DNA from 2 places in the Bradyrhizobium sp. AUGA SZCCT0177 genome. Region 1 is predicted to be linked to the other one. Evidence: riboswitches for the same ligand, from Rfam matches in the RefSeq annotation. Region 1 holds a riboswitch; the other holds the start of a gene.
What was found. A riboswitch is a leader RNA that binds a small molecule or an ion and turns the genes downstream of it on or off. The one in region 1 is predicted to bind cobalamin.

Region 1 (4,417 bases):
CAGCACGCTGTCGCTGATGCGAAGCGAGGCGCTGGTCTCGGAGCCGTAACGGCGGGTCGGATCGAGGTTGACGTTGTAGAACAGCGCGGGGACGAAATGGATCTCGTTCTCGAGGTCCATGTTGTAGATGCTCGATTGCATCTGGAATCCGCCCGACTTGATGCGGAAGCCGCCTTCGACGTCGTGCGAGGTCTGGGTTTTCAGCTGGAAGGTGCCGGGAATTGGGGTGAAGAAGACAGGATCGAAGGAGGGTCCGGAGGACAATCTCTCGTCGACATTCGGCGTGCGGAACGCGCGGGCGGCCCGGCCGAATACCGAGACGATATTGTTGAAGCGATGTTCGAGGCCGACATGCAGCGCGTGCTGGACTTCGCTGCTATCCAGCGGAAGGTTCTGAGCGCCGCAGGTAAAAAACAGGGCGCAATTCGGCGGATCGTTAAGGCGGTCCCGCGCACTCAGGCTGGTGTTCTGGATTCGCGCGCCGTACGAGAAATCCGTTGTCGGCAACAGCCCAAGGGTTTGCTGCCAATAGCCGGCAATCGTTCTTTGCGACAGATCGTAAGTATGGATCGGCGGTGTGCCCTTAAATTCCGGCCGCTCCTGATGGAACGTCGCATCGTAATAATCGATGCCGGTCAGGATCGAAGAGGGTAGTCCGAACATTACATTCTTGACGCTCAATCGAGGCGTCAGGGACCATGTCTGAAGATGGCTGTCGACGTAACTGTTGGCGAAGGGATTGAAGAACGCGGCCTGCTGTTTCTTGTCCCGCACACCGCCATCGATGATGAGATCGACGCCGTTCCACAGGGTCTTGGTGAAGCCGGCGGTGGCGCTGGCGCCCTGCTGGTTGCCGTAGTCGAACGGCGTGCTGGTGCCGGTGCGGGCCGTGACCAGTTCGTTGACGCCGATCGAGGGATCGACGATGCGGCCGCCGGGGAAGCCGAGCTTCTGATCGTCGCCGGTCACGGTCAGGAACGCGCTGAGGCCGGGCGTGGTGTAGTTGAGGTTGCCGACCCCGTTGCGCTGGTCGAGCGCGTTGTTGACGCGGTAGCCGTCTGACTTGATGGCGTTGCCGTAGAACGACGTCGACCACGGACCGAAATTGGTCGCGGCCGAGACCGAGGCCATGCGCTGGTTGAAGGAGCCGACGCCGGCTTCGCCGCGGATCGCGACCGGCGGGCCGCCGACGCCGTTTTTCAGCACGATGTTGACGACGCCGCCGACGGCATTGTCGCCGTACAGCACCGCGCCGCTGTTGCCGCGGGTGATTTCAATACGCTCGATCGAATCGCGCGGGATGGTCGAAAAATCGACACCGGCCATGTCGACGTCATTGAGCCTGCGGCCGTTGATGAGCACGAGGGTGTTGGAGGTCGCAAACGCGCCGAATCCGCGCAGATCGACGCTGGTCTTCGCGCCGTTGACGCCGCCATACAGGCTGGTGAGCTGCACGCCCGGTGTTTGCGCGATGATTTCCTGCAAGGTCTGCGCGGGTGAATGCGCGATTTCTTCAGCCGTGATGACGGTCGCCGATGTGCCGACGATGCCGGCGAATTGCCGGACGGGCGTTCCGCCACCGCCCTGGCCATCGCCTTGTGACGCGACGTTCGAGCCGGTCCCCGGCGCAGGGTTCCGATTGCTTGACGGCCTCGGGTTCGGCGCGACGACGCGGCGCGTGCCCGAGCCCTGATCGGAAGCGGGTTTGGCGCGGGTCCGGTTCTGGTCGCCGGGCGGGTTGACCTCGATCGCCGGCAGTTGATCCGCTGTGGCGGTCTGCTGGGCCTGCGCGCCGGAATTGGTGAGCGCCATGATCGGCGCCAGAAAACTGGACGCCAGCAAAAAACGGCGGCACCGCTTGGCGGCAGTGGTGGTGGAAGACATGGTTCAGGCCTCGGTATGACGTCAGTGGCACGTCACAGCGAACCAAGTCCCACCATCGTGCTGTAAGCAGCTCTGGTGAAACTAATGCCTGTACTCCCCGACCGACATCTTCGCGTGTGACCACGGCTGACGGCAGGTCTCCTGGCTTGCGGGTCGTTACCTTTCGTCGCCTTCCCAGGACCGAGAATCCCAGTGGCGTAGGACGAAAGATTCACCGCTTACAGTTGCGGGGGCAGCCGCGGAATTGGGGGACTGTCCCCGCACCGCATTCCCTTTTGATCCCCAAAACGGGAACCGTCGAAAATTATGGTAGAAGTTTGTCAAAGATAGAGTCAATCCCATCAGGCCTCGCCTGCGATCCTCACTGGACGAGTGCGTCTTTTATGTCGCATGAGCAGTACCGTTCGAACGCGTTGTGCGGTACGGGCTGACCGTCCGGGGACGATCGATGAGTGTTGAGACCATCATTGCTGCAAACGAGGAGGCCGCGCGCCGCCGGATTGGCGTGACGGCCGCGCTCGCCGGCCTCGTCGGGCTGTTAGTGCTGATCTCGCTCGGCATCGGGCCGGTGCGGCTGTCGCCGCTGGCGGTGATGGAAGCTCTCCTCGGCGGCGGCAGCGATGTGTCGCAGGTGATCGTGCGGGAAATCCGCCTGCCGCGGACCATCTTGGCGCTGGCGATCGGCGCCATCCTGGGAATGTCAGGCGCGTCGCTGCAGGGCCTGCTGCGCAATCCGCTGGCCTCGCCCTCGCTGTTCGGCGCGCCGCAATCGGCCGCGTTCGGCGCGGTGCTGGTGATCGCGCTGGGGTGGGCCGATGTGCGCTCCTATGCGTTGCCGGTGGTGGCGATCATGGCCGCTTTCGGATCGGTGTTCGTGCTGCTGACGATCGCCGGCCGCAATGCCGGGCTGCTGATCCTGATCCTGGCGGGCCTTGCGATTTCGAGTCTGGCGGGCGCCGCCACCGCGCTGGTGATGAACCTCTCCAGCAATCCCTTCGTGGTGCTGGAGATCGCGTTCTGGCTGCTCGGATCGCTGGAGGATCGCAGTTTTCAGCACGTGATGCTGGCGCTGCCGTTCATCGTTGCCGGTGGTATTATCCTGTTCAGCCAGCGCCATTCCTTTCGCGCGCTCAGCCTCGGTGAGGAAACCGCGCAGAGCCTCGGCGTCGATGTCGGGCGCCTGCGGCTGATCGTGATCACCGGCGTTGCGCTTGGGGTCGGCGGCGCGGTTGCGGTCACCGGCACCATCGGCTTCATCGGCCTCGTCGCGCCGCATCTGATGCGGCCGTTGATCGGTCATGATCCGGCGCGGCTGCTGGTGCCGAGTGCGCTGGCAGGCTCGGCGCTGCTGCTCGCCGCCGACATCGCGGTGCGGATCATTCCCTCGACCAGCGACATCAAGGTCGGCGTGCTGACCTCGATCATTGGCGTGCCGTTCTTCCTCTATCTGATCGCGCGCGAACGCCGCGCGCTCGGGGGAGGTGTCGCATGAGCGAAGCAACGCTTCTCACGGCGCAGGGCGTAAACGTGACATTGGCCGGCCGCCATGTGCTCAGCGATGTATCGCTGTCGCTGACCGCGGGTCATCTGGTCGCCCTGGTCGGACCGAACGGCGCCGGCAAGACCACGCTGCTGCGCGCGCTGTCGGGGCTGCTGCCGTCCTCAGGCAGTATCCATATCGGCGGCGATGCGCTGGCCGATCTGTCGCTGCGTGAACGCGCAAAACGCTTTGCCTATCTGCCGCAGGGCCACATCGTGCACTGGCCACTGCCGGCGCGCGATATCGTGGCGCTCGGCCGCTATCCGCACGGCGCGACCGATCCGGCGCGGCTGTCGCCAAAGGATACTGAAGCCGTATTGCGCGCGATGCAGGCGGTCGATGTGGTGGAATTCAGCGAACGCCGCGTCACCGAACTGTCCGGCGGCGAGCGCAGCCGCGTCGCGCTGGCGCGCGTGCTGGCGGTCGAAGCGCCGGTGATATTGGCCGACGAGCCGACCGCCTCGCTCGATCCGCGCCATCAGATCGACGTGATGAAGAATTTGCGCGCCACCGCCGACAAGGGCGTGCTGGTCATCGTGGTGACGCACGACCTCGGCCTGGCCGCACGATTCGCCGATCATGTGCTGGTTCTGAAGGAGGGCCGGCTGGTGTCGCAGGGCGCACCGGTGGAAGCGCTGTCGGAGCAGGTGATAGCCGACGTGTTCCGGATCAGCGCCTACCGCGCCGAATACCAGCGCGAGGCCGTGATCGTGCCGTGGGCGGATCTGTGATGCGCGGCCGGCTTGGCGTGCTGCTGGCGGTTGCCGCGCTGGCGATGCCGGCCGGCTCCGCGTTATCAGCTAAGCTGCCGCGGATCGTGTCGATGAACGTCTGCAGCGATCAATTGCTGCTGTCGCTAGCCGATCCCGAGCAGATCCTCGGGCTTTCGCGTTATTCGCGCGATGCCTGGGTGGCCGGTGACGTCGCTCGCTATCCAAGACTGTCGGGCGGCGCGGAAGACGTGATGGTGCTGAAGCCCGACATCGTCGTCGC
Region 2 (4,417 bases), on a different contig from region 1:
TCTTGCTGCTTACTGGCAGGCTTCGCATTCGGGATTATCGATGGAGCACGCCACCGCACCGGATAAGTCCGGCGCGGTGGCGGCCAGCGGGACGATGATTGGGGCTGGAGCCATCATCGTCACGGAGGCGACACTGTTGAGCTTGCCGTCGGTGCCCTTGAGCGTGGACTTCTCGACATGCGTCGCGCTGCGCGAGCGTAAGTAATAGGTGGTCTTCAAGCCACGCGTCCACGCCAGGCGATAGAGCGTGTCGAGCTTCTTGCCGGACGGGTTGGCGATATAGAGGTTGAGCGACTGCGACTGGTCGATCCATTTCTGGCGCCGCGCCGCCGCCTCGATCAGCCAGGCGCTGTCGATCTCGAACGAGGTGGCGTAGAGCGCCTTGAGATCATCAGGGATGCGGTCGATCGAGCCGACGCTGCCGTCGAAATATTTGAGGTCGTTGACCATCACCTCGTCCCACAACCCGCGCGCCTTGAGGTCACGCACCAGAAATTCGTTCACGACGGTGAAGTCGCCGGACATGTTGGATTTGACATAGAGGTTCTGGTAGGCGGGTTCGATCGACTGCGCGACGCCGCAGATGTTGGAAATCGTCGCCGTCGGCGCGATCGCCATCACGTTGGAATTGCGCATGCCGGTCGATCTGACCCGTTCGCGCAAGCTGCCCCAATCGAGCGTCATGGAACGATCCATCGCGACACCGCCGCGCGCTTCCGCCAATAGCTCGATCGAATCGATCGGCAGGATGCCCTGGCTCCACAGCGATCCGTCGAACGAGGGATAGCGGCCGCGCTCAGCGGCAAGATCGACCGAAGCCGAGATCGCGTAGTAGGAGATCGCCTCCATGCTGGTGTCGGCGAACGTCACAGCCGCATCGGAGGCGACAGCTATCCGCATTGCCTGCAGCGCGTCCTGGAACCCCATCAACCCGAGACCGACCGGGCGGTGGCGCAGGTTGGAACGCCGCGCTTCCGGAATCGTGTAGAAATTGATGTCGATGACGTTGTCGAGCATCCGCATCGCAATCGTCACGCTCTTCTTCAGCCGCGCCTCGTTCAGGCGGCCGCCCTGGATGTGATTGAGCAGGTTGATCGAGCCGAGATTGCAAACCGCGGTCTCGTCGTCGGAGGTGTTGAGCGTGATTTCCGTGCAGAGGTTGGAGGAGTGGATGACGCCGGCATGGCGCTGCGGCGAACGGAGATTGCAGGGGTCCTTGAACGTGATCCAGGGATGCCCGGTCTCGAACAGCATGGTCAGCATCTTGCGCCACAAATCAGTGGCGCGGACCTGCTTGAAGACGCGGATTTCACCGCGCGCCGCCCTGGCTTCATAGGCGGCATAGCGTTCGGCGAATTTTGTGCCGTAGAGGTCGTGCAGGTCGGGCGTCTCGTCAGGCGAGAACAAGGTCCATTCGCCGTCGGTTTCGACGCGTTGCATGAACAGGTCAGGCACCCAGTTCGCGGTGTTCATGTCGTGGGTGCGGCGGCGGTCGTCGCCGGTGTTCTTGCGCAGATCGAGGAATTCCTCGATGTCGATATGCCAGGTCTCCAGATACGCACAGACCGCGCCCTTGCGCTTGCCGCCCTGGTTGACCGCAATGGCGGTGTCGTTGGCGACTTTCAGGAACGGCACCACGCCCTGACTTTCGCCGTTGGTGCCCTTGATGTGGGCCCCGAGCCCGCGCACGCGGGTCCAGTCGTTGCCGAGCCCGCCGGAATATTTCGCCAGCAGCGCGTTGTCCTTGACCGACTTGAAGATGCCGTCGAGATCATCCGCGATCGTGGTGAGGAAGCACGACGACAATTGCGGCCGCAGCGTTCCAGAATTGAACAGCGTCGGCGTCGAAGCCATGAAATCGAAAGACGACAGCAAATCGTAGAATTCGATCGCGCGGGCCTCGCGATCGATCTCGCGGGTCGCAAGTCCCATCGCGACGCGCATGAAGAACGCCTGCGGCAGCTCGATGCGGTTGCCGCCTTCATGCAGGAAATAGCGGTCGTACAGCGTCTGCAGGCCGAGGAACTGAAACGCCAGATCGCGTTCCGGCTTCAGCGCCGCGGCGATTTTCTTCAGGTCGAAGCGCGCCAGATCCGGATCGAGCAGTTCGGCCTTGATGCCGGTCTTGATATAGGCCGGGAAGTATTCGACGTAGCGCGTGGCCATGTCGGCCTGCGAGGCGTTGGTCGGCACGCCCTGAACGTAGGACAGCACTTCGGTGCGCAATTTGTCGAGCAGCAGCCGCGCGCTCACGTAAGCGTAGTTGGGCTCCTGCTCCACCAGCGTCCGCGCAGCCATCACGGAAGCGAGCGCCAGCTCGTCCTGGCTGATGCCGTCGTAGATATTGCGCTGGGTTTCCGCGATGACGGGCGCGGCGTCGACGCCATCAAGACCGGCGCAGGCCTCGCCCACGATCAGCGCGAGCCGCGCGGTATCGAGCGGCACTTTGGTGCCGTTCGCCAGCGTCACATGCAGCACGGGTCCTGCCGCAGGCTTGGCCGATTTGGCGGCCTCCTGCTCGGCGCGCTGCCTGGTGCGCTCGTCGCGGTACAGCACATAGGCGCGCGCCACCTTGTGGTGCTCGCTGCGCATCAGCGCCAGTTCGACCTGGTCCTGCACGTCTTCGATGTGAAAGGTGCGGCCTTCGCTCATCCGGCGTGACAGCGCGCCGACGACTTCCGCGGTCAATTGTTCCACCACCTCGTGCACCCGGCGCGAGGCCGCCGCGGTGTGGCCCTCGACGGCGAGAAACGCCTTGGTCATCGCGACCGAGATCTTGCTGGCATCGAATTTCGAAACCGTGCCGTTGCGGCGGATCACCTGCATCGGAAGTTCGGCGTCCGGCGCGGCGAGCGTTTCGGGACGCAACTGGAATAAGGGAGCGGTTTTGGCTTCGAGAGAAATGAGACCGGAAGATTCGGACATCGGCAGACCCCGTGGTGTTGTTGAGGCCGGATGTCTTTGGGGACGCTGCATCGAATGCGCGACGGCAACGCCGGCATAGATCTGCAAGCGACCGCCGGGACACCCCGCCCGTGGACGTTTTTTCGGTGTCGCGGCAGGTCTCCTGGCTCGCAGGTCGTCGTTATTCCCTGTCTTCCCAATGCGAAGCCGCATCAGTGACGTAAAGGCGGGAACAACTCACTGCTTACAGTTGCGGGGGCAGCGTCGGAATTTCGCGCCCTTTGGCGCAGTCACCGACTTCCCTCTTAGCCACCATGACTTGCGTCGTGATGGACCGTGACAACTACATCTGGTGCGATTTGGGCAATCGTGTCAATGGTGCGCTAGCCGAGCCTGCGAAAATTCTGGTCCACCCTGTTGAAGCTGTGAACAACCGCAACAACCGGCGATCGAGTTGACGGGCGCGCCGAGTTGCCAGTAAGTGGACGCGTCGTGGTTCTTCGGGATGGTTTTCCCGAAGCTAAGAGGGAAGCCGGTGTGAAGCCGGAGCTGCCCCCGCAACTGTAAGCGGCGAGCCGCTGTCCAACAAAGTCACTGAGACCCGCAAAGGTTTTGGGAAGACCGGACAGCAGCATTGACCCGCAAGCCAGGAGACCTGCCTCGACAACATAAACGTCCTCGGGCGGGGTGTCCCGGTGGTGCGGTTGCGATTCCGCGCGCCTCCTGACGCCTGGAATCCAGACGTGTCACTTCGGCCTTTGCCCCCAACTTTTGGGGTTAAGCCATGTCTGTTTCCAATGCGACTGCTTCTGTAAATTCTACCTCCTCACTTCCCGTCGCTTCGCTCGGCACGCCGCGCATCGGTCCGCGCCGCGAGCTGAAATTCGCGCTGGAGAGCTTCTGGTCGGGTACGACCGACGAGAAAGCCCTGATCGAGACCGGCATCGGGCTGCGCGCGGCCAATTGGGCGCGCCAGAAGAAGCTTGGTGTCAGCATCATCCCGTCCAACGACTTCACGTTCTACGACCAGGTGCTCGACACCTGCGTGATGGTCGGCGCCATTCCGAAAAGCTACGGCTGGAACGGCGGCACGGTTCCGCTCGCCACCTACTTCGCGATGGCGCGCGGCGCCCAAGGCGCGGCGCATGATGCGGACTGCGGCCACGCCCACCACGACGCGGCCCACGGCGTGCCGGCGCTGGAAATGACAAAATGGTTCGACACCAATTACCACTACATGGTGCCTGAACTGGAGAAGGATCAGACCTTCACGCTCGCCTCGCGCAAGCCGATCGAGGAGTATCTGGAAGCCAAAGCGCTCGGCTACCAGACCCGCCCGGTGCTGGTCGGCCCCGTGACGTTCCTCAAACTCGCCAAGTGCAAGGATGCGGGATTCAACACGCTGTCGCTGCTAGACCGGTTGGTGCCGGTCTATATCGAGGTGCTGCGCGAACTCACCAAGGCCGGCGCGGAATGGGTGCAGATCGACGAGCCGTGTCTGGTCCTCGACCTC

Region 2: linked by a shared signal. The riboswitch ahead of JQ597_RS18125 (ribonucleoside-diphosphate reductase subunit alpha) and the one ahead of JQ597_RS24290 (TonB-dependent receptor) in region 1 are both predicted to bind cobalamin.

Annotation. Positions count from the first base shown of each region.
Region 1 covers NZ_JAFCMA010000022.1:35,927-40,343, forward strand. The annotation lists gene JQ597_RS24290 (TonB-dependent receptor) at 1-1,884, opposite strand, end outside; cobalamin riboswitch at 1,999-2,198, opposite strand; gene JQ597_RS24295 (FecCD family ABC transporter permease) at 2,333-3,376, shown strand; gene JQ597_RS24300 (ABC transporter ATP-binding protein) at 3,373-4,155, shown strand; gene JQ597_RS24305 (ABC transporter substrate-binding protein) at 4,155-4,417, shown strand, end outside.
Region 2 covers NZ_JAFCMA010000014.1:106,283-110,699, reverse strand. The annotation lists gene JQ597_RS18125 (ribonucleoside-diphosphate reductase subunit alpha) at 10-2,925, opposite strand; cobalamin riboswitch at 3,041-3,258, opposite strand; cobalamin riboswitch at 3,381-3,581, shown strand; gene metE (5-methyltetrahydropteroyltriglutamate--homocysteine S-methyltransferase) at 3,689-4,417, shown strand, end outside.